DNA from 2 places in the Arenicella sp. 4NH20-0111 genome. Region 1 is predicted to be linked to the other one. Evidence: riboswitches for the same ligand, from Rfam matches in the RefSeq annotation. Region 1 holds a riboswitch; the other holds the start of a gene.

What was found. Region 1 has a riboswitch for cobalamin ahead of ABWW54_RS08150 (ribonucleoside-diphosphate reductase subunit alpha). Riboswitches for the same ligand answer to the same signal wherever they lie in the genome.
Region 2: it holds a riboswitch for cobalamin, as region 1 does, so the genes downstream of both, ABWW54_RS07270 (TonB-dependent receptor domain-containing protein) here and ABWW54_RS08150 (ribonucleoside-diphosphate reductase subunit alpha) in region 1, are expected to answer to the same signal.

What each region holds. Positions count from the first base shown of each region.
Region 1 covers NZ_BAABWF010000003.1:152,801-168,044, forward strand. Annotated here, with positions in the region: gene glnL (nitrogen regulation protein NR(II)) at 1-1,041, shown strand, start outside; gene ntrC (nitrogen regulation protein NR(I)) at 1,034-2,416, shown strand; gene ABWW54_RS08120 (TIGR04211 family SH3 domain-containing protein) at 2,514-3,185, shown strand; gene nrtS (nitrate/nitrite transporter NrtS) at 3,198-3,440, shown strand; gene ABWW54_RS08130 (TraB/GumN family protein) at 3,511-4,386, opposite strand; gene ABWW54_RS08135 (AraC family transcriptional regulator) at 4,511-5,551, shown strand; gene ABWW54_RS08140 (hypothetical protein) at 5,686-5,994, shown strand; gene ABWW54_RS08145 (ribonucleotide-diphosphate reductase subunit beta) at 6,218-7,342, opposite strand; gene ABWW54_RS08150 (ribonucleoside-diphosphate reductase subunit alpha) at 7,365-10,199, opposite strand; cobalamin riboswitch at 10,373-10,629, opposite strand; gene ABWW54_RS08155 (SDR family oxidoreductase) at 10,779-11,513, shown strand; gene ABWW54_RS08160 (starch-binding protein) at 11,828-15,244, shown strand, end outside.
Region 2 covers NZ_BAABWF010000002.1:729,111-744,354, forward strand. Annotated here, with positions in the region: gene ABWW54_RS07230 (glycoside hydrolase family 31 protein) at 1-1,420, opposite strand, end outside; gene ABWW54_RS07235 (GntR family transcriptional regulator) at 1,466-2,185, opposite strand; gene ABWW54_RS07240 (aldo/keto reductase) at 2,485-3,453, shown strand; gene ABWW54_RS07245 (TauD/TfdA family dioxygenase) at 3,474-4,457, shown strand; gene ABWW54_RS07250 (RsmB/NOP family class I SAM-dependent RNA methyltransferase) at 4,511-5,809, opposite strand; gene ABWW54_RS07255 (SDR family NAD(P)-dependent oxidoreductase) at 5,853-6,521, opposite strand; gene ABWW54_RS07260 (flavin reductase family protein) at 6,642-7,217, shown strand; gene ABWW54_RS07265 (Hsp20 family protein) at 7,375-7,845, shown strand; cobalamin riboswitch at 7,998-8,151, shown strand; gene ABWW54_RS07270 (TonB-dependent receptor domain-containing protein) at 8,334-10,145, shown strand; gene cobO (cob(I)yrinic acid a,c-diamide adenosyltransferase) at 10,339-10,959, shown strand; gene ABWW54_RS07280 (cobyric acid synthase) at 11,031-12,542, shown strand; gene ABWW54_RS07285 (FecCD family ABC transporter permease) at 12,542-13,603, shown strand; gene ABWW54_RS07290 (heme ABC transporter ATP-binding protein) at 13,612-14,394, shown strand; gene cobU (bifunctional adenosylcobinamide kinase/adenosylcobinamide-phosphate guanylyltransferase) at 14,472-15,026, shown strand; gene cobT (nicotinate-nucleotide--dimethylbenzimidazole phosphoribosyltransferase) at 15,023-15,244, shown strand, end outside.

The DNA.
Region 1 (15,244 bases):
GTCATATTGATTGATCAAAATGATTGCGTTGAGCAAGTAAATATTGCTGCTGAAACACTTCTTTGTCAGAGTCGCCGCTATCTATTAGGCAAGCCAGTTCGGGAACTAATCAGTGATCGAACGGTACACAAATCTTTGAGTGAGTGTCGGCTTCACAACGCGAAATTTACTTTGCGAGAGGTGGAACTCGAAGAGCTAGATCAAAGTTCTTTGGTGGACATGACGCTTTCTGCCGTCACAACGCAGCGTGGCGTTGAGCCATCTATTCTGATTGAAATAAACTCGATAAATCGTATCTCACGATTTATGAAAGAGAAGAATCAACTTGAGAGGCAGCAATCCTTTAGGTTGATGATGAGAGGCTTAGCTCACGAAATTAAAAATCCTTTGGGTGGGATCCGCGGAGCAGCCCAACTTCTAGACCGAGAAATCAAGGACCCTTCACGCAAAGAGCTGACCGATATTTTGATTAAGGAAGCCGATCGGCTAACTCGACTGGTTGATCGAGTAATGGGATCCAGAGAGCAGTTGAAACCCAAGCTTCTGAATATTCATGAAGTTCTTGAGCATGTTGTTCACTTAGTAAGCGTTAATGATGGGATTTCTCTGAATATCAGTCGTTTTTACGACCCGGCTTTGCCTGAAATCGAAGTTGATAAAGAACAGATGATTCAGGCACTTTTGAACATTGTTGGAAACGCGATTGAAGCTCAAGAAAACAGCGATATTGTAAAAATTGGTTTGGTCACTAAGTTTGAGCGCTTCGTTACCATCAATCAGGTTTTACATCGTCAAGCACTCAAGGTGCGAGTGTGGGATGAAGGCCCTGGTGTACCGGTGGATATGAAAGATGTGATTTTCGACCCATTGATCACTGGGAGGCCGGAGGGCACTGGTCTAGGGTTATCAATTACCCAAGAGATTATTCAACGGCATCATGGTGCCGTTCAATTAGAAGATTTTCATGGAAAAACATGTTTTTCCATCTATTTACCCTACAACCCGCAGGAATCCGTAACGAGGGAAGCAAAAAATGCATAAAGTTTGGATAGTGGATGACGACTCATCGATACGTTGGGTATTAGCTAGAGCGCTAAGAGCAGAACAATTTGATGTCAGAGATTTTGAAGATGCGGAACATGCATTGACGGCGTTAAAGTCAGACACGCCGGATGTGTTGATGACGGACATCCGAATGCCAGGAATGAGCGGGTTGGAGCTTGCCAAGATGCTTAACGAAGATAATCCTGATATGCCGGTCATTATCATGACTGCTCATACTGATTTGGACAGTGCGTTGGCCTCTTATGAAAGCGGTGCTTTCGAATACCTTCCCAAGCCCTTTGATCTTGATGAAGCAGTCAGATTGGTGCAACGAGCCGTTGAACCTAAGGAAGGGGCTGAGCCCGGAGAGGAAGAGGATCGTGATGATGTGACGATCATTGGTGAAGCGCCCGCGATGCAAGAGGTGTTTAGGGCGATAGGGAGATTGGCAAAATCGAACATTAATGTCATGGTTTGTGGCTTATCGGGTACTGGTAAAGAGCTAGTCGCCAACGCTTTACACCACCATAGCCCTAGGGCAAATAAGCCATTTGTCGCGATCAATATCGCGGCCATACCGGCAGAATTACTTGAATCGGAACTCTTTGGTCATGAAAAAGGCGCGTTTACGGGTGCGCAGGCTCAACGTAAAGGGCGGTTTGAGCAAGCTGACGGCGGGACGTTGTTTCTTGATGAGATAGGTGAAATGAGTGCCGAGTTACAAACTCGCTTACTGCGAGTTCTTTCGGACAAGCGCTTTTATCGAGTGGGAGGACGAGATCTTGTCTCGGTTGACGTTAGAGTGCTTGCAGCAACAAACCGGGATTTAGAGAAGCAGGTTTCCGAAGGCCATTTCCGAGAAGATTTGTATCATCGATTGAACGTGATTCGCATAGACATACCGTCATTAAAAGAGAGAGCCGAAGATGTGCCTTTGCTGGCTAAGCGCTTTTTAAGAATGAGCGCGGATGACCTGGAAGTTGAAATGAAAGTGCTCAGCGAAGAGGCGATGGTAAAGATGGTTATGTATGACTGGCCAGGTAACGTTCGTCAGTTAGAAAACATGTGTCGATGGATAACTGTGATGGCGCCCGCTAAATCGGTGGGTGTTGAAGATCTACCTAAGGAATTACTTGAAGAATCTATCGAGGAGCAAACTCAAGATTGGGAAACTGCCTTGGCAAGGGCGGTGAGACAGAAATTGAACATGGGGCAACAAGACGTACTTAGCGATTTGGGTAAACGCTTCGAAAGCACGCTACTTACTGTGGCACTGGAGCACACCAGCGGGCATCGTCAACAAGCGGCTAAATTGCTAGGATGGGGCCGAAATACACTGACCCGAAAATTAAAGGAGCTTGAGTTAGATTAACAAATCGTGACGAGATTCATCTAACGGCTTATGCTTGAATGGGATGCGCTGTATACTTCGCCGATTAAAGAGTTGGTAAAATTTGGCCCCATCGCACATGAAACACATCGTTCTCACCGCCATAGTGTTTGGCGTTACCATATATAGTTCAATATCTTCAGCTCAGTCTGGATACATTACCGACACACTTGAGGTAATGATGCGATCTGGGCCCAGCAATAAGAATAAGATTATTAAGATTTTAGAGAGCGGTGATCGCATGGACATTATTCAGGCGGATGTCGGTAATAATCACAGTGAGGTGAGAATTGCCGATGGAACGACAGGGTATGTATTAAAGCGATATATAACGGACACTCCCTCCGCTAAATCTAGAGTTGCAAGCTTGGAATCGAAACTCGCACAATTACGGGCGAAACCTGGTGAGTTACAAGCTCTTCTGGCAACAGCGCAAAAAGATAATCAATCACTTATTGAGCAGAACACGGGCCTTACCGCTAAGCTCCGAACGACCACAGAAGAGTTAGATAACATTAAGCGTGTGTCCTCAGACGCGGTTAATATTGCCAACAGGAATACAAAATTAGAAGACGAAGTACAGCAGCTATTGTTGCAGTTGGATGATATTCGGATTCAAAACAAAGGACTTAAAGATCAAAGCGCTCAAAGATGGTTCCTACTTGGTGGTGGGGCGATCTTATTTGGCTTGTTTTTAGGGTGGTTGTTGTCGATATCCAAACGAACTCGACGCCAGTCATGGGGAGCATAGGCGAGTCTAAGAGTGTCTAACCCTTCGCCAAATGGCGGTTTCTTTACGTTAGCGTTGAGCGCTAGGGTTGTATTGCCTTCGCTTAAGATAGCTGCCGTGGTTGGAACGATACTGGCTGCAATTAACCACGGCGGGACAATCATGCGAATGGATATGAACGCAGTTAGCGCGCTTCAATTGGTATTGACCTACATCGTCCCCTATTGTGTTTCTACCTATTCAGCAGTCAGGGCCATACAATCTCATGAGACTTAGAAGCAAAAACTCTCAACGTCTAATACTGTCCGCGCCTGATGAGGCTTGCCTTAGGCATTGAATTGTTTGACTAATCAAGTTGTTCAATTTTAAAGCCTTCATTGGCGAGCATGGTTAAAACACTGTCTTTTCCTGCTAGGTGGAGCGCACCGACAAGTACAAATTCTACTTCAGGGCTGTCAAGCATCCGCTTGATTTCCGGAACCCAGTTTTTATTTCGATCAGCGAGTAGAAATTGGTAAAGTTCTGGTGACTCATTAATCATCTCATTAATCGCTAGGCTCTCTAGCCTATCCATGTCTCCTTCTCGCCAAGCGGAAAGGAGTTTTGGCCATTCGTCTTTTAGTTTTTTGATGTCTCGCAGTGTGGAGTTCGTGACTAAGTCTGCATCGAGGTCGTTAATTCGACCTATAAATGACACTTGTTCATCAATGGTTTCTAACCACATGACGTCTTTTTCCTGAGCTTTCGACTGAGAATTAAAATAGGCTTCTACGCCACTCTCACCGGTAATGCCTAGACCTTGTAACTCTAGTACCACTAAAGTCATGTTAATCCCAGCGGGGGTAAATCGAGTAAACATCGACACAGGTAAATTACGGTCTTCGAGAAATGCAACAAGTGCATCGTAGGTTTCTGGCTTTAAATCATCCTCAATTGTTTTGCCGTCCTGGTACATCAATACCTGTAAAAATTTCGCCTGTGTGGTAAGCGATTGTGCACTTTCTATGTCAGTTTCAAAAATTATGTCTTCAGAAGCATTAAAGGCCAGGTTAAATGAGGAGGGTAGAGGGTAGTCGTCCTTAGAGAGTAAATGGATTGTGCCGCCAATGAACAAAAGCTTGTCTCCTTTTGTTACTTTCCATACGGGTGATTTTGCGTATAGGGGCGAGTAATAAAAGACAGAAAACAAGGCTGTTAGAAAGATAAATTTAATTTTTGACATTCTTGTGCTTCCTTAAGTTGCGCGTGAGTTAATCATAGTGAAGAAGTGCTACTTCAGATAGTCGAATTGAGCTTGCGAAGTACTTTTTTTGCATCAAAAATTAAAGTTGGTGTGAAATTCACCGATGTCATGGCACACTTGGCGAATGGAGTACTTGAATATTACGTTTCGTCTACTGGCAATCTCACAGGTAATACTGTTTACGCTTTTTATTGCTTTCTCAGATAATCCAAAGCGAGTTAAAGTGGTCGGCATTGGGCTTATGTTTGGGATTATGTCTTACGTAGGCATGCCTTTAGTCGATCGCTATACACCGCATTATGAAAACTTGCGATTTATGTGGTTTTTCGGAGCAACGGTACCCAGTATGCTGCTGCTTTTCGTATTCTTTATATTTGAAGAGAGCTGCCAGGTGCCCAAATGGATGCTCGCACTGATCTCTGTGTCAATGGGGGCCTCGGCCTGGTTTCACATTATTGACTTGGGGTTGCCGGGTTCCCCGCTTTGGCTGCAGATTCTTAAATGCATTATCACACTGACCGCCATCTCGGTCGTGTGGCGAGGCCGTGACAACGATTTAGTAGAACTTAGAGCGAAGGCCCGGAATATATTTATTTTCGTTTTTTCTATTGAGACATTAGTCATTATATTTGTTGAGGTGGTGACTCACTTCGAGCCTCCTATCCTGATTGATACGATGACCCAATTTTGTATATTGGTATTCACTTTAGCGATGAACTACGTGTTTTCTAGGTTAAATCCAGATGCTAAATTAATGTTGCAGCCGATCATTACGGCACCCATTGAGCCTAAGGAAGCAAATGACCCGGTCATAGCTCAATTATTGGAGAGGATGCGTGAGGAGCGCTTGTACGCTGATCACGATTTACGAGTTGGGACGCTCGCGCAATCATTAAAAATTCCCGAGTATAAACTCAGGCAAAAAATCAATCAGGAGCTGGGTTATCGCAATTTCAATCAGTTTGTTAACCACTATCGGATTGAAGAAGCCGGAATCAAACTCAGAGAGGACACACGAACACCGGTATTAACAATTGCGCTAGACGTCGGCTTTAGGTCAATCTCCTCATTTAATAGTGCGTTTCAGGCGCGTTTCGGGTTGAGCCCAACCAAATATCGTACCGAAACACTGACGGATACTTAAAAAGACGACCGGATTTCAAAATTCGGTCTGTTTTGCCACCATTTCGGCAGAATTAAGTCGTCGAAAGAAGTGAAATACGCTCAAGCCATGAAACACGGCGAACAAATTTAATTTCCTTATCCTGGAGCGTAATCATGAAAACTTTGATCAAATCAGCATTAGTAGTTGCCGGCCTTTCTTTTACATTCGGTGCAAATGCAGCGAAAACCGATGCAAACTATTTGGCTGAGTGTAAATCAACCATCAATGCACAGTTTGATTCTGTGAGCAAAATAGACGTAGCGAGCATCAATTCACGCCGTAACGTATTCAAAGCGAAACTGAGAGTGAAAGCAGCGGGTGAACGCTCAATGGTTCTTTGCGAGATTCGTGGTGAACAACCAGTGGCGTTGGAATGCTTAAAAGGTAAAGCCTGCGAAGCGAGTTCTATAGCTGCAAATTAAGGTAAAACTTGACCTCATTTACTACTTGGTGTCCTCACACCATTTTTGGCCAGAGTTTTTATTAAACTCTGGCCTTTTTCTATTTCGCAAACATAGATCATCAATACAGGATTGAGGGTGGATCTATCGATAAAGCTCAGCTGACTAAGCGATTGACGGCTAAACCATCAAGGCTATCGTCAGTCGGTAGCATCAATGAATCACTATGATGATAAATAGCTATTTACCAGCTCAAGTTGGCTCCAGTTTGGTACTCGGTTACACGAGTTTCAAAGAAATTTTTCTCCTTTCTTAAGCTCGCTTGTTCATTTAACCAAGGTAAGGCATTGTTTGCGCCGGCGAATGGTTGGTCGAGTTTTAGCTGCTTTGCTCGTCGGTTAGCTAGGTAGCGAAACTGTTCTATGTGGTCTTTCGCGTTGTAACCCATGATCGGCTCAGGCAAAAGAAACTCAGCATAAGATCGTTCAGCTGCTTCGCATTCTATCCACATGTCCGTAACCGCAATGGGGTTCAATGTTAAGCCTTCTTCTTTGATGATTTGATTTACGACTTTCATCCCGAACCCATAATGCATAATTTCATCGCGCATGATGTACTGAAATTGCTCGGCCGTGCCTTTCATTAAGCCTCGGCGCTGTAGGGCGAATATTGGGCTAAAGCCATTGTAAAACCAACAGCCCTCGAATACTGCCGCAAAGAATAGGTACGACATGACAAACTGTTCTAGGTCGTCTTTGTTTCTAAGGTTTAAATTATTGGATAGGGTCGCTTCCAATCGTTTGTTCGCCAATTGAATTTTGTTGTGAATCTCGGGAACGACTCGGTAGCGGTTGTAAATCTCGCTCTGTTCTAGGCCTATTGTTTCGATGCAATGCTGGTATGTCCATGTGTGCATTGACTCCTCAAAAACCTGTCTGGCTTGGTATATTTGAAGTTCAGGCGCGGTCATTTTTTCCATCACGGCTAGTCCTATGTTTCTCATGGCCAATATGTCTGACGTGGTTAAATAGGCGAGTACATTCTCAAAGACATGGCGTTCTGCGTCGTTAAGTTTATGGTGGTAGTCGTGGACGTCTTGGGTCATGTTTACATCTAAAGGAGTCCAATGATTTTTATTGGCGTTAAGGAAGTATTCCCATGCCCAAGGATATTTAAAAGGTGCCAGTTGATTGACATCTGTCGCTCCGTTCACTACTCGCTTATCTTCCGGATTTATTGGGGCGGTGCTTTTGGAGTCTGCGTGATCCTGTGATCTAGACATGCCGATTCTATCCTCGTTCGAGTTATTCTGAGTGCTGCGTGGAGCGATGGCATTTTTTAAGGGATTGCTCCAGTCTAATATCTTCATTTTTGGAATTCCTAGAGAGAGGTTATTGGCATGCTTCACAATCAGGTTCTAAGATCGAACAGATTGAGGGAGGGCTTGGTTTGTCAATCACGCTGGGTTGCGGCGTGTCATTGGATTGGGGTGAAGGCTGATCAAGGTTTTTTTCCATGTGTGTGGCCCCCAGTGAGCGTAGGTAGTAGGTCGTCTTAAGGCCACGAGACCATGCTGTTTTGTACAGGCTATCGAGCTGTTTGCCGGAGGGAGTCGCCATGTAGAGATTCAGACTCTGAGCTTGATCAATCCATTTCTGGCGACGAGCCGCCGCCTCAATAAGCCAATGAGAATCTATTTCGAAGGCCTGCGCAAACAAAGTCTTTAGTTTTTCCGGGACGCCTTCGAAGGAACGAATGCTGCCGTCAGAACGTTTGAGTTCATTGACTAAAGTGCTCGACCATAGCCCAAGTTTCTTGAGTTCATCGACCAAAAAAGTGTTCACTACAGTAAATTCGCCTGATAAGTTCGACTTTACGTATAGGTTTTGATACGTCGGCTCGATCGATTGACTCACTCCGACTATGTTGGAAATCGTGGCGGTAGGAGCGATGGCCATCACATTTGAGTTACGCATGCCGTGGGTGCTTATCTGTGATTTCAGTAGCTCCCAATCCAATGACCTTTCGCAATTGAAAGTGCAGTACTCTGCCCCGCGCGCGGTTCGCAGTAATTCGACAGAGTCAATCGGAAGTATTTGTTGTGACCAAAGAGACCCTTGAAAGCTGCTGTAACTGCCACGCTCTTTCGCTAGCTCACTGGACGCTTGGATGGCGTAGTAAGACAGTTGCTCCATGCTGGTGTCAGCGAAGTAGACAGCCTCCTCGCTTGCGTATGGAATCTCAAGCTTGTATAGCGCGTCTTGAAACCCCATCATTCCTAGGCCAATGGGGCGGTGTCTTAAATTTGATTTTTTGGACTGTGGGCAGGCGTAGTAATTAATGTCGATTACGTTATCCAATGCCCGAATCGCCGTTGAGACGGATCGTTTTAAGCGTTTGAGGTCGAGTGTTCCATTGGTAATGTGTTGCGCAATATTTATCGAGCCTAAGTTACAGACAGCGATTTCATCATCACTGGTGTTTAAAGTAATCTCAGTACACAGATTTGAAGAGTGGACAACGCCGGAATGTTGTTGTGGAGAGCGAAGGTTGCATGCGTCTTTGAATGTAATCCAAGGGTGGCCTGTTTCAAATAGCATGGACAACATTTTGCGCCAAAGGTCAGAGGCTGGTACTCGCTTAAAAAGGGAGATTTCGTTTCGTTCAACTAACGATTCGTAGTATTGGTATTTTTCTACGAACGCTTTGCCACTTAGTTCATGAAGATCTGGAACATCATCAGGCGAGAACAGTGTCCACTGTGCGTCTTCAAATACTCGTTGCATAAACAGGTCAGGCACCCAATTGGAGGTGTTCATATCGTGAGTTCGACGTCGTTCGTCACCAGTGTTCTTTCGAAGGTCTAAGAAATCCTCTATGTCTAAATGCCAAGTTTCGAGGTAAGCGCACACTGCGCCTTTGCGCTTGCCACCTTGATTAACGGCCACAGCGGTATCGTTCACCACCTTTAAAAAAGGGACCACACCTTGTGATTGGCCGTTGGTACCATTAATTCTAGCGCCTAAAGCACGAACGGGTGTCCAATCGTTACCTAGGCCGCCAGCCCACTTACTTAGCAGAGCGTTGTCTTTAATGGATCCATAGATGCCACCGAGATCATCGGGGACGGTGGTTAAATAACAAGACGAAAGCTGAGGCTTGATGGTGCCTGAATTAAACAATGTAGGAGTGGACGCCATGTAGTCAAAGCTAGCAAGTAGTCTGTAGAACTCTATTGCGCGTTCATTTGGTTGTTCTTCATTTAAGGCTAAACCCATGGCGACTCGCATAAAAAATACTTGCGGCAACTCGAGTCGCTGTTGCTGCCAATGCAGTAAATATCGATCGTATAGAGTTTGTAAGCCTAGAAATTGGAATTGAAGGTCGTATTGCTCATCAAGCGCTTCGGTTAATGTATCTAGATCGAAGCGTGTAAACCTCGAATCTAATAGCTGGCAATTGAGGCCATGATTGATGGCTTCACGAAAAGCCTGCGAATAGAAGTTGGGCGTTGACAGGTCAATGTTCAATGATTCTGAGACTTCTTGCTTTAGAGCGTGTAAGAGAACCCGCGCTGCGACAAAGCTGTAGTTTGGTTCATTTTCGATCATTGGGCGGAGTGTCATCACCAACGTAGTAGCAATGTCTTTGCTGTTGATGCCTTGATAGAAATTTTTTCGTGCTAGTTCATACACTGTTTCGGGGGATACATCCGAGAGGTTACGGCAACAAAACGCCAGTAGTGACTTAGTGTTCGCGAACTCGTCTCCTTCGCTTTTATGCGTCTCTTGCTCTTTAGCTCGGCGGTCTGACCTTTGTTGGCGATAGAGTACGTAGGCTCGAGCAACTTTTTGTAGCCCTTGTCGCATTAATCCAAGTTCTACCTGGTCCTGAATATCTTCTATGTTGATTTTGTCTCGATCGAGCAACGTTTCTAATAAGCGCTGACTTATAGCAGAGCTGATTTGCTCTGCAATGACGCTGGTGGATGAGGGGGTATGATCGGTGTCGGAGGCGCAAATTGCTTTAGATATCGCAAGTGTTATTTTTTCTTCTGAATACGGCACCAAATTGCCGTCACGTTTAATGACAAAAATGAGGGGTTTGGACGTCGGGGCAGAGGATGAAGTGTAAAGATGAGAGCTCGACAGAGGTTCTGAGTCTGGCGTCAAGTCCGGGGCCAAGTCTGGAGATGTAGTTGCACGTAACTGTGTGTCGTGTTGCATTCGGTTAACCTTAATGTTCGCGTGAATTTGTTATCCTTCACGACCACGCTGAACATCAGGCAGATAAAGAGCACCAAGCAATCTTTGACTCGTCATTAAACAAGCCAATCGGATTGTGGGAGCACACACTGTCCCATTGCCCAACCTATGACGCGAAGGCTGCAATAAACGTGTAAAACACGTACGCTCTGGCAGGTATTCGGACTTAGGGGCATGTCTATCTAGTAGCTAAGTAGACACCTACGGTGGTAGCTTCCCGTTGTGTTATCAACAACAGTGCTTTTGTCGGATTTTATCACTCAATATGGAGTGCTTTTCCGTCATCACCACCTTCGTTCCCCATTACCGCTGCGCGTCAGTTCTGGATTTTCACCAGATTCCCTCTTAGCACGGCTGGTAAACAGCGTGAACCAGTGCAAAGCACAATATATAGTCATTTGTTGCATTAGTAAACACTAGATGTGCTGGGCTTATTCTGTGTCAACCGTCGCCTATTGCGCTTTCGTTAATGTAAAGTCCCACTCAAAGTCGAGTACTGTAGTACTCTTAATGGCAAAAACTGCTAGGGCTGTTTCCAATATGAAAAATCTTGCAATTGTTAGCGGTGCCAGTCGTGGTATTGGTCGTGCTGTTGCTATTAAATTAGCAACGAATGGATACGCTGTTGCGATTAACTACCTGCATGACAGGGCGTCGGCAGTTGAGGTAGTTGCTGAAATTGAGGCCGTTGGCGGTGTGGCTAAAGCCATACAAGCCGATGTCGCCAATGAAACTGATGTGATTCGACTCTTTGATCGTTCGCTTGAACTCGGAGAATTAAAAGTATTGGTAAATAATGCGGGAATTTTAAGGCCTCAGCTTCGATTGGAAGAAATGAGCTTAGAAAGAGTTAAGGCGGTATTTGAAACCAACGTCTATGGTGTGTTTTTGATGTGTAAGCAAGCCGCTAGGGTAATGTCGGATCACTGCGGAGCCAATATTGTTAATGTATCATCGATTGCGTCCAAAACTGGGTCAGCAAATGAATACGTAGATTACGCTGCCTCAAAAGGCGCCGTAGACAGTCTCACTATTGGCCTCGCTAAAGAGTTGGCTTCACGCGGAATCCGAGTAAATGCGGTCAGGCCTGGGATGATACATACCGAAATTCACGCTGCTGGAGGTGAGCCGAATAGAGTAGATCGGTTGGCTTCAAAAATACCTCTAAACAGAGGTGGCAAAGTGAATGAAGTAGCCGAATCGATCGTCTGGCTTAGCTCTGGTCAAGCCTCATATTGTACTGGGGCGCTGTTGGATGTGGCCGGTGGACTATAAGGTTGTTTCTCGCCATTTTTCCGTTAACGGAAAAGCCAGGCGCGGCGCTAGATGAACGGTTCTAAGCCTAATCGGTAAATTTTAGTTATGCAGGGCCTGAGTATTAAGCAATCAGGCCGCGTGTAACAGAGCTTGATTAACCGCGTTGGCATTGTTGCAACAAGGATTGGTTGAGTTGCTCTGTGTAATTAGTGGTTTTTACCAGCTGAATACGTATGCATTTGATTTTTAATGGTTTTGAATACGTATGTATTGTCTTTTGCGCGACTTTTATAAGCCTATATCATACCTGTCATAACAATAAATTATGACTGATGAGTGGAGAACGGCTTGTGGAGAACATGAAGTTTGGACAGGTAATTCAATTAGCATTCGGTTTTGTCGTAGGTGCCGTTGAATCAAAGTTGAGAATAAACGTAGCGCTGAGTGGAGGTGGGGGCCGAGCCATCTTGACGGCGGCCTTGTACCTGGCAATTGCAGTAGTTGGTCCACTGAATGCACAAACGGTGGCTGAGTCGTCAGTGTGTTATGACAACCCTCAAAACTTCGCTAACCCAACGGTGTACTATTGGAATCCTCAGCCTGACACAGCCAATATCGCTGACGTTACCTGGCCGGGGATTGAACTTCAGGTAGAGGGACAGTACTACTGTCATGATCTTCAAGAACTATCTGAATCCATCAATGTGATTTTTAGTAATAATGGCTCCCAGCAATCTGGCGATTTATTGATGGCCGGTGATAATCGTTGTTGGACCAATGGACAATGGCAATCGTTAACGGCTTGCGGGCTTTCAATTGATGGAAATCCACCTCCACCTGACGGAGAGTCAGTGACGGTCTATTTCAAGAACGACGAGAATTTCGCGAACCCACACATACATTATTTTGATCTACAGCCGGCCTCACCAAATTCGCAGTGGCCCGGTGCCCAGATGGAAGCATTAGGGGATGGGTGGTTCAGTTTTGAATTTTCGACACCCCTTAGTCAAGGTGGAATTGTGTTTAATGATAACGGTGCTGCTCAGACGACGGATCAACTGTTGACCTCGAGCCAGCCCTGTTTTCAAAATGGAGCATTCGTTGGCTTAGACTCATGCCAATACGACCCAAACCCTACATTGAATTACCCCGCTACTACAGCGGTGTATTTTGTGAATAACCCAGGCTTTGAGGCTCCGACTGCCTATTTTTGGAACGTATTGCCTGCTGAAGCCATGACGAACGTGAACTGGCCCGGTCCCATCATGGAAGAGGTAGGAGCCAATGATCTATTCTTCGTGGAAGTTGGCGATGCAATTGAACAAGGAAAGATAATTTTCAACGATCAAGGGTCTAATCAAACAGCGGACTTAGACTTTTCTTCTTCGAACCTGTGTTTTAACAATGGCGTCTGGATGACACCAGAACAATGCGGGGTGCCGAGCCAATCACAACTTGATGTGGGTAATGATCGAAAAGCTAATCGAGGAACCAGGCTGGCGTTAACACTTCCTGAAGAGAATATTAGTGGTTCCGTAGTTTGGCAAAGCAGCGCGTGGGCGGGAGATCTAACCGGAGCATCTGTCGTCACGCCTGAGTTACAAAGCGTAGGGGATTTTGTCGTGACCGTTACCGTTGGGCAGCAGAGTAATGAGTTTAATCTTGAGGTTGTCAGTGCTGTGTCTGCGTTACCAGAGCGGCCAATATTAGCAAAACCATTGAATTTCCCAGTCAATGGCAGTGTGTCGACTGGGAACTACGAATTTGAAATCGCTTTCCCTAATATCGCTGATAATTTTATTGCACCCGTTCAGGTGCTCAATGATGGACTGAATAATCTAATTTACGTGGTTGATAAACCTGGAATTGTTTGGGTCTTTCCGAACGATGAAAGTGTCGATGAATCGCAATTAGTTCAGGTTTTGGATATCCGTGATGAGGTGCGTGATAATCATGAGCAAGGCTTTATTTCGATGGCGTTTCACCCTCAGTTCGCGCAAAACGGGTTTGCCTACATTTACTATATTGAAGGTGAGAATGATGAGCCTTCGAGTGGAGGCGCTTTTGATGACGGAGTACTACAGCGCATAACCATGAACAGCACGACCACACCAACCGCTGTGGTGGCCGGGTCGCGGGTCGACGTGTTGCGAGTGCCTCAAGTTGGCAATGACCACAAAGGGGGAAAAATGGAATTTCACCCCGGAGATGGATTGTTCTATATGAGCTTTGGTGATGGCGCGTACGCGGCAACCGCAGGTGACCCAGTGGATCCTACCGATCCAAGGAAAAATAACGCAGCCCAGGAAACCGATAATTTGCTCGGTACTTTCATACGAATTGAGATGTTAGACGTGGCTGAAAATGGCCTGTTTTATCGAATTCCCGGCGACAACCCATTTGTAAATAATACAGACTTCCGCGGCGAAATTTGGAGCTATGGGCACCGAAACCCATGGCGTTGGTCATTTCAACAAACCGCACCATACACGCTTTGGGAGACAGAGGTAGGTCAAGCTGGATTCGAAGAAGTAAACATCATTGAGCGCGGGAAAAATTACGGTTGGCCTATATGCGAAGGCGAAACTCACAGAGGCCAGGCAGGAGGTGATCCTCAGTTGAATAGAAGCTGCGTGGGCGACCTAGAGGGGCCTGTCGAAGGCTACTTTCATAGTACGGGTTCGGTGTCAATTATTGGTGGCGTTGTCTATAACGGGAATGCGCTACCAGCATTGCGAGGTAAATTTCTATTTGGTGATTACATAAGTAAAAATATTTGGACGATCGAAGAAGGGCAAAGTAAACAATTGCTGAGCGATGGATTTCCGTCAAACATAGTCTCCTTTGGTACGGACTTAAGTGGCGATCAAGTTTTAGTCTCTGCCTATGGGTTGGAGTTTGGTGTGTCGGGTATCTATCGTATTGTGGATCGCGATGCGGCCGCCGCGGTAATTCCTAGTAAACTCTCTCAAACCGGACTTTTTGCTGAGTTGAGTACTCAATTTCCAGTTTCTGGCTTGATTGAATATGACGTCAATTCGAAACCTTGGTTTGATCACGCTCAGGTCCGGTACTTTGTGTCGATACCAAATGAGAACACGATTGATTTCGAACAACAGAGTCTTTGGTCATTGCCCGTGGGGTCGGTGGTGGTGAAGCATTCAGATGTACAGAGCTCAGCAACAGATAAAATTCCTTTTGAGACCTCAGTGCTGTTTAGGCAAGAGACCGGTTGGGAAGCCGCAAACTATCGCTGGAATGATGAAGGTTCTGACGCTGACTTAGTGACATCAACTCGGTCTGAGTCGCTGCTCGAATACATTGAGGGAGCCACACAGCTAGTGAGCAGGACTGTTCGAGCGGGAGGCGATTGCGGGTCTTGTCATACTGGACTTGGAGGGAAAGATCCAAGGGGACTAAAAACACAACAATTTAACAGACCTTTTGCACAGCAGGGCATTGTTGAAAACCAGCTGGACTCTTTTAATCAAGTCGGCCTTTTTAGTGCGCCTATATCGGCGTCCATCAATTATCAATCGTATGTTGACCCTGCCGATCTCAATGCGGATCTCAATGAACGAGCGAGGGTCTATCTCGATACCAACTGTTCGTCCTGTCACAGCGGAAGTCTGATGAACTTAAAGTACGGTGTTCCACTTAGCGACATGGATATGATGAACAGAAGGCTTGCCGGAAGTCAGTATCGGATGTTGCCTTTTGATCACACGCGCAGCGTAATTCATTCTTTT
Region 2 (15,244 bases), on a different contig from region 1:
AGAGAAATGGGCCGGACTTGCTGTAAAGCTCCGCCGCTTCGTAAACACAGCGGTTATACAAATGCGCATAGACATTGTGCAGGGCCAACCCCCTTTCACCATTGCTTGCAATCATATTGTCGTCTTCTAACTGCTCTCCAAAATCAGCCTTGATCATGTCAATGCCGATATCAAATAAGTCTTTGTGAGCATCTCGCCAAAACGCATAAGCGTCTGGGTGCGTAAAATCAACAATACCCGATTGCGGTAAGGTGGTTAAAACCTCTCCAAAGGCTTGTTGATCCCAGTCATACAAGTAAGCTTGATCGGTTCTAATGTCCTTGATTAACCACCCTTTTTCGGCAAATTCTGAGAACCAAGAATGGTTCACCGAAATTAAGGGGTATTCCCAAATACACACCTTAAAATTTAATTGTTTTAGCTCATCCATGACCTTCTTAGGATCTGGCCATCTGGAATCATCCCATTCAAACGCAAAGCGTGTATCAGTATCCTGCCAAGCACGACCATCAATCGTTATGGTGTCGCAAGGCATGTTTTTTGATCGAACTTCTCGGGCCACTTTGAGTAATTCATCGGGATCTTGATAGTATGCTTTGGACAAAATAACTCCGCCACTCCACGCTGGAGGAAGTGGCGCTCGCCCCGTCAACTGAGTTAATGCTGAGATCATCTCGGCACCTACATTCTCAGTAATAGACTTAGGTTTTAATAATAGAAATACATCAAATATCTCATCTTCAATCAGGCAACAATAGGACCGTTGAGACCAACTGGGATGCCCCACTGAATGCGTCACAACCGCAGGGGTGTGAACAAACATTCCCCATCCTTCGGGACTCCAGCAAAACGGTATGTTTTTATAAGATAGTTCGGCGTTCACTCCCAGCGCATCACTATTATAAGACCTGATTAACTGGCCGCGTTTATTCAGAGCTCCCCACTTTTCACCGAGGCCATAGACGGGTTCATTTGAACTTAAGCTCAAACTCAACATCCACCCATCTTGCGTCTTTGCCAATGGAGGAACTCTGTGCGTGCGTACGAAATGTCCATCAGACGCCGTTTTCAACAATGTATCGCCGGTTGTAACTTGCTCCACCGTTAGCGTCAGTGGTTTTGACCCTACGTGGATACGGTACAAGTCACTGCTAATGGTAAATTTTTCAGACTCAATATCCAGATTAAGATCTAAAAGATCAAAGTCAGCCACCAACAAACCATAATCATAATCCCGTTGTTTATGGCTAAACATCCGTACACCGTGGGATGAGACTTGAAGGTAAAAAGTACCAGAACCCGTTCTGATTCTCGCAGTAGTAGAATTAATAAGTTCTGGATCTTCAACTATATCTTCAGCAACAATAGAGTTCCAATCAGGCGTTTCTGGCAACGCGTGTGCCGGGGCTTTTGAGGTCATATAAGTCTGTGTTGTACGTAAAGGCCTCAAAAACATGTGGCCTTTTTACTTTAATGTTACGGAGTAAACAAAATTCTCGGTGCTGCAATAAGCCTGACTCCATTCCACAACACGTCCATCGATATTGATGCTACTGCGTTGAGTCATTAGGGCCGCACTACCTACTGGCAGATTAAGTTGTTTTGCTACTTCTTCTTCTAATTTGACGGCATGGAGCTCGTCACGCACCTCCACAATCGAGATGCCGTACTTCTCTTGATACAACGCATACAGAGAATTAGGGTATTCGGACTCTCTATCAATTCCTGGGAAAACTGAAAGAGGCTGAATCACTTTCTCGAATATGGCTGGTTTATCTTGTATTGATCTAAGTCGAACCATTTCAACCACATCAGACCCACAGTCAAGTGACAGTTTGCTTGATTCAAGTTCACTCGGCTCACGTCTAAGTACTGATATAATTTTGGTTTCAGGAATGACGCCCTTCCCGCCTTTTTCCCTGTATCTAAAAAAACGATAAAGAGAACTCTCGTTACTATGCTCGGCCACATAAGTGCCCTTGCCTTGTCGACGTCGCAAAATATTTTCAGCAACCAACTGGTTCAAAGCCTTTCTTACGGTGCCTTGGCTTACACCCAACTCTTCGGCCAATGCGAACTCGCTCGGAAGTGAATCGCCAGCTTTCCAAAAACCTTCCCCCAACCGTTTCACTATCTCGTCGTAAACTTGCTGATACAGCGGTTGATACTTGGTCGTTAGTGTCATCAAAAACCCCTTTTTGTGCGTCATCAAATGGCGCTATTTGTCAAACAGTTGTCTTCAACACTTGAGTTAAGTCTTATATAAGATATAATAATTTACAAGTAATGAAAACAATTTATAAAAAATGCGGCTCAAATTCCCAGAAAAAAACACTAAAGCGCGAAGAATTAGTCGATGCATACAACGACTAAATTGAACAAATTAAACGCTCTTGAGATACCACATTACCTAAAATACAAACCAACGCCAGTAGTATATGGCATTAACCTTCAAAGCTACGAGCATAAGCTGAAACTAAAAAAATGACTAAGACTACTCATAATAGCATCCCTCCGGTTGGGTTTGGTTTATGGAAAATACCAGAAGATCAATGTGCCGATGCCGTTTATAACGCAATAAAACTAGGCTACCGCCACTTAGATAGCGCCAGCGACTACGGCAACGAGGTTCAGGTAGGTGAAGGTATTAAACGAGCTATCAATGATGGCTTGTGCACCCGGGAGGACTTATGGATAACGTCTAAACTCTGGAATACTTATCATGCGCCTGAGCATGTTGGGCCCGCTCTCAAGAAAACGCTGGACGATCTACAACTTGATTATCTCGATCTGTACTTGATCCATTTTCCCATTGCACAGCCTTATGTGGCTTTCGAAGACCGTTACCCTGCAGGTTGGTTTCTCGACCCTGATGCAATAGAACCAAAAATGGAATTAGCAAAGGTCCCTCTGCATCTGACGTGGGAAGCAATGGAGCAACAACACGATGCTGGATTATCTCACCGAATTGGCGTCTGCAATTACAATACAGCCCTTATAGGCGATCTTTTGAGCTATGCACGAATTAAACCAAGCATGCTCCAAATTGAATCACACCCCTACCTGACGCAGGAGAAATTGATACGACTTTGCCAGCTGAATGACATATCAGTCACCGCCTTTTCACCGTTAGGCGCACTGTCTTATCTTGAGCTAGATATGGCTGCAAAAGAAGAATCAGTTTTGGAACAACCCTCGGTAGTAAACGCAGCAAAGAGACTTAATCGAACGCCAGCACAAGTGGTATTGAGGTGGGGCATTCAACGAGGAACGGCGATCATTCCAAAAACAAGCAAGGAAAGCCGCATGATTGAAAACGCATCACTATTCGACTTCGAATTGAACGCCGAAGAAATGAGCCAGATAAGCGCGTTGAATCGTAATCGTCGCTTTAACGATCCTGGAGACTTTTGCGAAGCCGCCTTTAACCGATTTAACCCCATTTACGACTAATAACACTGGAGGCACGTCAAGTGACAACAACAATTTTGTTTGAATCAGTAGAAAAGCAATTAAAATTTGATGATAGTGTGTTTCCGTTAGTGGTTACTCCCACGAACTCAAGCACATCTCTATCCGAGGCAATTGACTGGGTTAAGGAACACTTGGTAGAACTGGAAACGCAGCTTGAAAACGCTGGCGCAATCCTCTTTAGGGGATTTCCTCTGCACGATGCGGAGACCTTTGATGCATTCTCGGAAGCCTTTGGTTACCCAAGCTTCACCTATCAAGAATCGCTGTCGAACGCCGTGCGAATCAATTTCACGGAACGCGTATTTACTGCCAATGAAGCTCCGAAAGACGTTGAAATTTATTTGCATCATGAAATGGCGCAAACTCCGATTTCGCCAGATAAACTATTTTTCTTTTGTAAAACTTCGGCAGATCAAGGTGGCGCAACACCCATTTGTCGATCAGACCAACTATATTCAGCGCTCAAATTGGCCGACGCTTCATTGGCCAAAGATTTTTTAGATAAAGGGTTGAAGTACACTACGCACATGCCAGCGCAAGACAATCACGAATCCGGGCAAGGCAGAAGCTGGAAGAGCACATTAAGTGTCGACAGCGTAGAACAAGCAGAGTCGAAACTTGGTGAGTTGGGCTACACCTGGAAGTGGATGCCCGATGGAAGCTTAAAGGCCATCACTCCCGTGTTACCCGCGGTGAGGACTCTCAAGAACGGAGTTCAAGTTTTCTATAATCAACTGGTAGCTGCCTATTTGGGCTGGAAAGGTGTGAAAGAAAATCCAGCGAGCGCCATTACTTATGGTGACGGTACGCATATACCGGTGTCCGGTCTAGAGCTGGTTGTTGATCTATCTAAAGAGTTTACCTTCGATGTAGAATGGCAAGACGGCGATGTGGCATTAATCGACAATAAAATGGCGATGCATGGCCGCCGTCCTTTCACGGGTGATCGTAAGCGACAAGTCTTGGTTGCATTAGCGGCTTAAGGCAACTCTTAGTAAACAGGTCCATTGTTAAAATGTGGGCCTGTTTGGATTAATTAACAATTTTCCTCGGGAGTTCTGCTTAAAGCCGCAACGTAAAATCCATCAGTGCCCGTTAAGGCCGGATACGTTCTAAGCTGATAATCGTCTATAGCCACCTTTCCCTGCCAGGACAAAAAATCAGCGAAGTGGCCTGATTTACCTTGAAACTCGCTATTATCAGTCAAAAAACGATCTATTTGCTCTTCATTCTCTTCGGCCAATAAAGAACAGGTCGCGTACAATAAAGTTCCACCAGGCTTTACTAAACGTTTTGCGCTTTCTAGGATCGACGCCTGCAGCGATACTAAGTTACTAAGGTCCTCTTCGGACAAATTCCAACGACTGTCAGGACTCCGCCGCCAAGTGCCTGTTCCTGAGCACGGAGCATCCAGTAAGACAACGTCGGCCAGCCCTTTGTGCTTTTTAACCCATTTATCATGCTCAGAACTCAGAATATGAGTTCGGATATTATGAACACCAGCTCGTTTCGCCCTAAGAGTAAGCTGCTCCAATCGTTTTGAATGAACGTCACAAGCATAGATCGTACCTTTATTTGCCATCATGGCCGCCAGTGCTAACGTTTTACCACCGGCTCCAGCACAAAAATCCACGACTTTTTGCCCCGCACTGACACCACTAATCAAGGCCAATAACTGCGAGCCTTCATCTTGAATATCAAACCAGCCCTGCTTAAAGGCGTCTGTACCAAAAAGCGCAACACGGCGATTAAACCTCATACCCCACGGCGATAGCGTCGTGTTTTCGGCATCCAAATTATTCTTTTTAAAAAAATGACTAACTTGTTTACGACTACTTTTGAGCGTGTTGACTCGAATATCAGTGGTTGCTTGCTGGTTGGTCGCCATCATTTCGGCTTCAAACGACTCTTTTAAGGTCATTTGTAATTTAGCAGAAATCCAGCTCGGCACATTAAGCCTGACATTAAGAGGCGCATTGGATAAAGACGCCATATCAATGGACTCTATCGATTCAGCGTCAGAGATGGAAAGAGAGACCGGCGCATGCCCTTCACCAGTGAAAAAGTCGCTGACGGGGCGATTTAGTGACCTCAATAGCAGAGCCGCCAGACGCCGACTATTTACCGTCAACCCAACTTCTTCCAGAAGATAAGAAAAACTAAGCTTATTCCGTAAAATTGTATAAAAATACTCTGATATAACCGCCTTATCCTTAGATCCAATATACCGGCGTTGCTTAAAATAGGCCGCCATGGTTCGATCTGCTGGGTATCGGAATTGATCTATCTCGTCAAGCAACTCAATGGTTGCTTGTAGTTGGGCTGGTGCTTGCATGGGCGCGAATATAGCACGATTCAGAACATAAAAAGAACCCTAACTACCATGCTATTTTCCGCCCATCCCAGTTGAAAAATAGTCCGCTATCCTTTGAAGACAAAGACTCGACAACATTAACAATACGATGAGCCGTCACTTCTGGTGTGTAATATTTATCTCTGTCTATTCCAGCAGCAAAAGGCTTCGAAAGCCGCCCTATCGTGGTTCCTGGATGAATGGCAATCACAGCTGCGTTCTTATTGGTTCGATTAACTTCAATTGATGCGGTTTTAATCATCATATTTAACGCTGCTTTAGAACTTCGGTATCCATACCACCCTCCCAACGAGTTCTCGGCAATACTCCCAACCATCGCACTGAGCACAACGAACTTAGCATTTTGAGTTCTATCCAAAAGTGATGAGAAATGCTTCAAACAAAGAGAAGGGATTACCGTATTGACTCTAAAGTACTCCATGAGCATTTCTTCAGAAAGGTCTGATAAGCGCTTTTCTGGATTCAAGAACCTATCGTGCAAACTTCCTACACAACAGATAATCACAGAGAAATCGCCAGCCTTCTTTAATGATGAATTTAGTCTGCTCAAAGACGCATCAGAGTAATCGGTTGTGTCACGGCTAACGAGATGCACCTCATAGTTCGCGTGTAACGTTTTTGATAACGCCTCTCCAATTGTTCCATTCGATCCGATTAAAAGCGCCCTTTTCATATAATTTTCTCGCAGTACAGGTTAGTGTCAGCGAACCAACATTCTCACATCAAAAGTGAAGCAAAAGTGACCACAGGCTCAAACTTAGACGCGATTGTCGACTCTTCTGACATAAAAGCGATGAAACATCGCTACCGCACCAACCTCATAAACTCTATATCGGGCTTTAAATCGGCCAATTTGATCGGCACGCAATCAGCCAAAGGGATAACAAATTTGGCATTATTCAGTTCCGTTGTGCATTTAGGTGCTGACCCGGCATTAGTTGGGTTGATAGCTCGCCCCCCTAGTGTCGAACGACATACTTTCGAAAATATTCTCGACACAGGCACATATACGATCAATCAAGTATCAGCCAACATAGTTGATCAAGCTCACCAAACCTCAGCAAGATACGCTAAAGGGATTTCAGAGTTCGAGAGAACTGGACTAACAGAACAGTACACATCCCTAGGAGCACCTTACGTCGCACAATGTGAAATCAAATACGGCGTAGCATTGAAAAGCACAGTCCCTATAGAACTTAATAACACTGTCCTAATCGTGGGTGAAATTGTAGAGCTAATATGCCCACCTGACTACGTGCATCCCGATGGTAAAATAAATCTTATTTCCGCCAACACCTGCGCAGTCAGCGGCCTTGATGAATACCACACAACACAATCATTAGGGCGACGCAATTACGCCAAGCCTTAAAAAAAACCTTGAAAAATAAAAGACCGTCTCCAATTAATTACTGTCGGCGCCTTCGGGGCCGATAAAACAAGCTACGGCACTAGGCTCTTGATGAGGTAGTGACGTTAGCAAACTTTAAACTTTACGGCCTTAAATGGCGTAAACAGGAGAACTGAAAATGAACAGAATAGATTTAACCCCGCTTTACCGTAGCAGTGTAGGTTATGACCGATTTGGGTCTTTACTCGACGCCGCTTTTCAAACAGAAAAAACATCCACCGGCTACCCACCATACAATATTGAAGTGGTAGCTGAAAATAAATACGCCATTACCCTAGCCCTTGCAGGATTCAAAGAAAGTGAATTAGACATTCAAGTCGAGAACGGCGTGCTGACGGTCAATGGTAAAAGAGAAAGCTCAGATGAGCCAAGAAACTTTCTACATCAAGGGATTGCTAATCGATCATTTGAAAGAAAGTTCAATCTTGCCGACCATATTGAAGTAGTGAATGCAGAGCTGGCAAACGGCCTTCTCACGGTCTCTCTAGTTAAAGAGGTTCCAGAAGCAATGAAGCCTAAAAAGATTTCAATCAACGGGCTGGATGCTAAAGTCATCGCACACACCAGCAAGCCCGATCAGGCGGCTTAGTGTAGATTCATACATTCTTTTTAAACGTGGACCAAGCTCCCTGCATTGCAGGGAGCTTTTTTTTGCAAAATAGCTCACGCATTTACCTGCTTCTCCTGAAGATCCCTCGAACTATTAGTCAATCCTCGTTGACATTAGTGCCGTTAATCCTATAATTCGCGCAGAACTTAGGTCTGCCTTTCATTTCATGATCGAGCGGTTAAACTGGGAAGTTGGTTAGACTCCAACGCTGCCCCCGCAACGGTAATCAATAGTGAAGTGTCACTATTTGTTAAGCCCGGAACCGGCCTATTAACTCGTTTAAGAGTTTGTTCTAGACCGTTGATGGAGCGGAGGGCTACCATCCAAGGGCACGCATGTTATCGTGGCGTTTTTACTGTCGAAGTCTGATACATAGCTTTCCTTTGAATCCTCGCTTTATCACCTTAAATTAATTACTTACATTAAATTTGTAAGTTATTGAATTTCCTTTAATAAGGTGAAGAGAAATGAAAAACATATTTAGATCCAGTATCGCCGTGGCATGCGCGCTCAGTACTCCGTGGGCAATCGCTCAATCCCCAAACAATGACATTGACGAAATCGTTGTCTCTGCCAAAGGTGAGCAATCGCTAAAGGACATCTTGACAACAACTCACGTTTTCACTGAAGTTGATATAGAAGCAGCGCAGGTTAAGAGTATTCCAGCACTGTTAGAACGAATTGCAGGCATCAGTGTCTCTGACTCCGGTGGCCGTGGTTCAGCAACTGGCGTGTTTATTCGCGGAGTATCATCATCACAAACCATTGTGTTGATCGACGGCGTACGCGTTGGAAGCGCAACGTTAGGAGCCGCCGCTCTTAATGCTTACCCGATTGAGGCAATTGAACGAATCGAAGTACTAAAAGGACCATTTTCAGGCATCTATGGTGCCGATGCCGTTGGCGGCGTCATCCAACTGTTTACCAAAAAAGGCGGCGCAGACGCCAGTTCAATCTCAGTTTCCGCTGGGTCGGATGGCCTAAGTGAAGCAGGCGTAGGGCTCAGTATAGGCGATGAAAGAAATAGCCTATACGTTAGTGCGCAGCACGAAGAAACAGACGGAATAGATCGAACCAGCATCGTCTCAGGAGGAAATCAAGATAAAGACGCATTTGAAGAAACAGCGTTCAGCTTAGGCGGAAAATTATCCTTCGGCGAAAACACCACGGCGCTGCTCAATGTATTAGCGACCCAAAGTACAGTAGAGTTTGACAACCTGTTTGGCAACGGCGAAGGGAATTTAACTGACAATGAAACCTTGAGTACCGCTTTAAACGTAACTCACTCGTTCAGTGACTCTTTAACGTGGTCGACTACTGTCGGAATGAATGAAGATAAAGCCGAAACTACGTCGTCATTTCCGTCTACCTTTGAAACCAATAGAGACAGTCTAAGCACGGAACTAGAATTCAAATTATCCGACTCAGCGACGTTGACCAGTGGCTTGGATTACTACGAAGAAGACATTACCTCAACGAATGATTTTCCAACGACCAATAGAGATAACAAGGCAATTTTTGCACAACTTCAAACTGGCTCTGAGAAGGTCGATTTTGTGGCAAGTGTTCGCAGCGACGACAACTCCGCTTACGGAAGCGAAACGAACGGCAGCCTAGCAATGGGTTACAAGTATAGCGATTCTCTCCGTGTGACGGTCAGCTACGGCACAGCGTTTGTGGCGCCTTCGTTCAATTTTTTGTATTTCCCATTCTTTGGTAACCCAGATATATTGCCTGAAGAATCCAAAAACCTTGAAATGAGCTTGTTAGGAAACTATGGCCACACGAACTGGAGGCTGTCAGCGTATCAAACTGACGTAGAGAACCTGTTCAGTTTTGACCCAGATACGTTTTTAGCTGCCAACGTCGGCGAGGCGCAACTCAAGGGCATTGAAGCGGAAATCAATACCAAACTACTTGACTGGCAGATTGGCTTACAAGCAGACGTTTTAGACGCTCAGGATAAACAATCTGGTGACCAGCTTGACGATAGACCAGAACGGTCTTTGAGCATTAATGCTAATAGAAGCTTTGGCAACCTTACGATGGCATTTGATGTTCGATCGGAAACAGGCAGGGTCGATCGCGGCGGCACAAAAGTCGCGGGGTATGGCCTATTCGATATTAGCGCCTCATATAAATTTAGTGACAAACTAAGTGTTCTGGCAAACATTGATAATGTGTTCGATAAAGATTATACGCTTAACTTGGCAACCTCTACTGAGCGTTTTAATACCGAAGGTAGGCAGGCAAAGCTGTCTGTTCGTTATGCTTTCTAACGACTAAGCCAGTTTAACAAGAGCCCTAGTCTAGTAGCGATACGCTTGATTGGGGCTCTTTTTGTCTTAACTCGCCCTCGTGTGTTGTCAATACCGGAAACAATGCTTCTAATACCCTCAAATGATGCTGTTTTAGGGTTCAGGGTAAATTACTATTATAGTCAACAAATCATTTAACCATAGGCTCCGAACCATGACCGATTCTGAACAACTTTCAGCAAAGCAGAAGGCTCACAAGGCCAAAATGGAGAAACACAAGCAGAAAGTCGATTCCAGTATTGCCGCGGCAAAAATAGAACGTGGCGTCTCAATCCTAATGACCGGAAATGGCAAGGGAAAGACCAGTTCGGCATTTGGGATGGTGATGAGAGCACTAGGTTATAAACAAAAAGTCGGCATTATCCAATTCATTAAGGGCGCTCAAGACTGCGGCGAAGCCGACTTCATTAAAGCGCACTGCCCTAGCGTAGACCTTTATCAAATGGGAACCGGGTTTACTTGGAATACTCAAGACATGGATACCGACACTGCGGCCGCTGAAAAGACATGGGGCCTAGCCGAAGCCATGCTCAAGGATCCGTCCTACGACCTCGTTATACTTGATGAACTAACGTATATGCTCGGCTATAAATATTTGGATAAAGACACCGTCGTCAATGCTATTGAAAATCGTCCTAGCGAACAAAGCGTCGTTGTCACCGGCCGTGGAGGCGGCAGTAAACTAAGAAGCATCATGGATACCGTATCGGACGTGAAGGATATTCGTCACGGTTACCGCGATGGCTTAAAAGCGAGGAAAGGCGTCGACTACTAACTCGTACGTTTACAATGACTAACTCGATCCCGATCAACGAAGGCGCAAAAAACTAATATGCGATGAAAGACATGGAAAAACCGTCACTAAAACGCTTCTCATCAAATAAGACTCTGATGATACAGGGCTGTACGTCAGATGCTGGAAAGACGGTCATGGTAGCGGGCCTTTGCCGACTCCTGCGCAATAAAGGGTTGAATGTGGCGCCATTTAAACCTCAAAATATGGCCCTAAATAGTGCTGTTACGACTGATGGTGGCGAGATCGGCCGAGCTCAGGCGCTACAAGCCATTGCGGCCGGTGTGCCAGCACGGACTGATTTCAATCCGGTTTTACTAAAACCATCAAGTGATACTGGCTCTCAGGTGATCATTCACGGTAAAGCGATCAGTGATATGCAAGCCCAGGATTATCACGATTATAAACAAGTCGCGATGAACGCCGTTATCGAGTCTTTTGATCGTCTGACCACTCAGTTTAGTCATGTCGTGGTTGAGGGCGCTGGCAGCCCAGCCGAAATAAACCTCCGTGCCGGTGATATAGCCAACATGGGATTTGCTGAGGAAGTAGATTGCCCAGTAATAATTATCGCCGACATTGACCGAGGGGGCGTTTTTGCACACCTTGTTGGCACCTTAGATCTACTTTCAAAGACTGAGCAGCGACGCGTTGTGGGTTTTATCATCAATAAATTCAGAGGAGATATAGCATTACTTAACCCAGGCCTAGAATGGTTGGAAGAGCGAACAGGCAAACCGGTTTTGGGGGTTGTGCCGTACTTACATAACCTATTTTTGGATGCCGAAGACGCCATTAATATAGAGCAATCGCACAGCGAGAACGCACTGTCTGTCGTCGTCCCTATTTTACCCCGGATTAGTAATCACACGGACTTCGATGCTCTAAGATTGCACCCAAACGTCAACCTAAAATTTGTACCAGTGGACTCCATTGATCGATCAGCCGACCTCATTGTTATCCCTGGCTCAAAGAATGTCATCAGTGATTTACACGCTCTTTTTGACAATGGTTGGCAAGAAACGTTGAATAGACATTTACGCTATGGAGGGAAAGTTTTGGGGATTTGTGGCGGCTATCAAATGCTAGGTGAATCCATCAGAGATCCACTGGGTATCGAGAATGCTGGTATCTCTGCGCAAACCGTTGGGTTTGGCTTACTTAACTGTAAAACCGAATTAGCCCCAGCCAAACAGCTGACAAACGTTTCGGCTGTTTTTGATCATGCTAAATTCAATTCAGCCTCGGTCAAGGGCTACGAAATTCATTGCGGGCTCACTCAAATTCACGATCAATCTGAGGCACTATTCACACTGACCTCAACTGATAAATCAGGCGGCAAGGAAGGCTGCGTAAATCAAGATGGATCCGTAGCAGGCACCTATCTTCATGGCCTTTTTGATGAGCCCAATGCATGCAATGCCATTTTGAATTGGGCTGGATTAGATCAACAGAATGCACTTAATCTCGACGCCATCAGAGAACAACAACTTAATCGATTGGCTGACAGCCTAGAACATTCTTTGAGCAAAGAGTTCATAGAAGAATTCGTGATAGGCCTATAATGCACTCACCACCAAACGCTCAACCCGTTACCAACGAGGAACATTCTCGAAAAAGGCTTTTAACGATTCTGATGATAGTGGCTCTGCCTGTCAGCGCTCTCCTATCATTAAGCTTAGGAACCATTAAAGTACCAATATTAGAGGTCATTCAAGCACTAATTAGTGAAACGTCAAACAGCACTCACCAGTTAGTCATAGATAAAATTCGCCTGCCCAGAGCCCTCTTAGCCGCAACCGTAGGCGCTCTACTGGGAATTTGCGGGGCAACCACACAAGGGTTATTCCGAAACCCACTGGCTGACCCTTCACTCATTGGCGTTACCGCTGGAGCATCCGCTGGTGCCGCTATCACCATTTTCGGAGCAACATCAATCGCAACCGTGACCGGTATTGGAGGATTGTGGCTGCTCTCCCTAGGTGCGTTTATTGGGGGTGCAATCGCCGTTGTTAGCGTCTACACGCTTGCCACGAATAAAAATGGCACATCAGTGGCAACCATGCTGTTGGCTGGTATAGCCATTACCGCCATAGCCGGAGGGTTGACCAGCCTTATTGAGTTTTTTGCTGATAATGAGACGTTGCGCCGAATCAGTTTATGGAGCATGGGAGGGTTAAGCGGCGCGAGCACACCTCGCGTGTCTCTTGCCATGTTGATCGGGTTAATTATATTCACATTGCTGCCTCGATACAGTGTCGCTCTCAACGCATTTCTTTTGGGCGAGTCTGAAGCCAGGCATTTAGGAATAGCGGTACAAAAAACTAAGCTTCACCTAATTTTGTTGGTCGCTTTGGGAGTGGGAGTCTCGGTCGCGTTAGCAGGCACCATCTCATTTGTCGGATTGGTGGTGCCACATATCATTCGATTAATCATTGGGCCAAATCACGTTCATTTGCTTCCTCTTTCAGCAATTGGTGGCGCCATTCTTTTATTAGTAGCTGACACACTCGCTCGCACCGTGTTTAGCCCCATAGAGCTTCCGGTAGGATTGGTAACTGCATTATTTGGTGCGCCATTCTTTATTTCCTTGTTACGCCATCGCAACGACTACATGCCGAGCTAGAAAATACAATGAAACCTGTGCTAATTGTTAAAGACCTAACTGTTCCAGTTCCGAGCAACGGGTCCCACAACCTCGTTAGTAATTGTTCTTTTTCAATAGAAAGAGGAGAAATACTGGCCATCATCGGACCTAACGGTGCCGGAAAATCATCATTGATTAAAGCCATCGAAGGCAGTCTAAAGTACAAAGGAACAATAGACATGCCAACAATTTCGCATCTTCCAAAACTCCGCGCCAAGCAACTCTCTGTGCTTCCACAACAAAGCGCCTTGAATTTTCCGTTCACCGTAGAGGAGGTGGTCGAATTAGGGCGAATCCCACACTCAACGGGAAAGCAGAGAGATATCGAAATCATCAGAGACGCGCTGAGCATGATGGACATCAGCTACCTGTCTAATCGTCGCTATACTGAGCTCTCAGGGGGCGAAAAACAACGCGTGCAGCTGGCGCGCGTGTTCTGCCAAATTTGGGAGCCCGACGATCAAAACCAACAACGGCTTTTAATTTTGGACGAACCAACCTCTGCCCTAGATTTAGGGCACCAGCACCATCTAATGAGCGCCATTAAAACGTTTTCAAATCGAGGCGTAGCCGTCATTATGGTTTCACACGATATAAATTTAGCGACTCGGTACGCTGACTCACTACTTGCGATGATGTGTAGCGAACAATTGGCTTATGGAACACCCAAAGAAGTAGTCACAAAAAGCAATATGCAACGTCTGTTTGGCTTACAAGTAGAAATACTGGTGAGCCATGAATCTGGCCAACCCGTATTGATTGGCGCGTAACGGCCCTTTTTGACCGCTTGCAATGTCACACTCCATTTACATGATATTCAGTAAACACCGTCATGAGGCGTCCTTAAATGAACAATGAAGCTGTAACACATCTGGTTTTGGGAGGAGCTCGAAGCGGCAAGAGCAGATACGCTGAAACCCTGGCCACTGAATTAGCGGAGCGAACTAACACAGATCTAGTATATCTTGCGACGGCCACGGCCGATGATCACGAGATGAAAGTAAGAATCTCTAAACATCAGTCCGATCGACATGCCGGTTGGAATTTACTTGAGGAAGCAATGGAAATACCCGATCTCATCGCCTCGCTAACAAACAGATCTACCATTCTTATTGACTGCCTCACGCTCTGGGTTAGTAACTGCATGCATCAGCGGCCGACACAATGGCACGCTTATCAGCAGCAACTAGTACACCACGTACAATCGACCCAACACAATATCGTGATGGTCAGTAATGAAGTGGGAAGCGGCGTAATTCCGATGGGTACACTGAGTCGTGAGTACGTGGACAACATTGGCTGGCTGCATCAAGAACTAGCACAGGTATGCAGCAATGTTTCCCTAATTACCGCGGGCTTACCTCAAGTTCTTAAGAGTAACTCTCACCATCCAAAATCATGAAACCTAAACAATCAAAACATTGGGTATTCGAACCCTGCCCGCAACCAGACCGTGCCGCCTTAGAGGCGGCGTTAGCGAGACAAGCGACGTTAACAAAACCCGCTGGCTCATTGGGGCGACTGGAAGATATTGCGGTTAAATTCGCATCTTGGCAATCCAATGAAACCCCGGTTATAGATAAAATTCTAATTCGGGTGTTTGCCGCTGATCATGGCGTC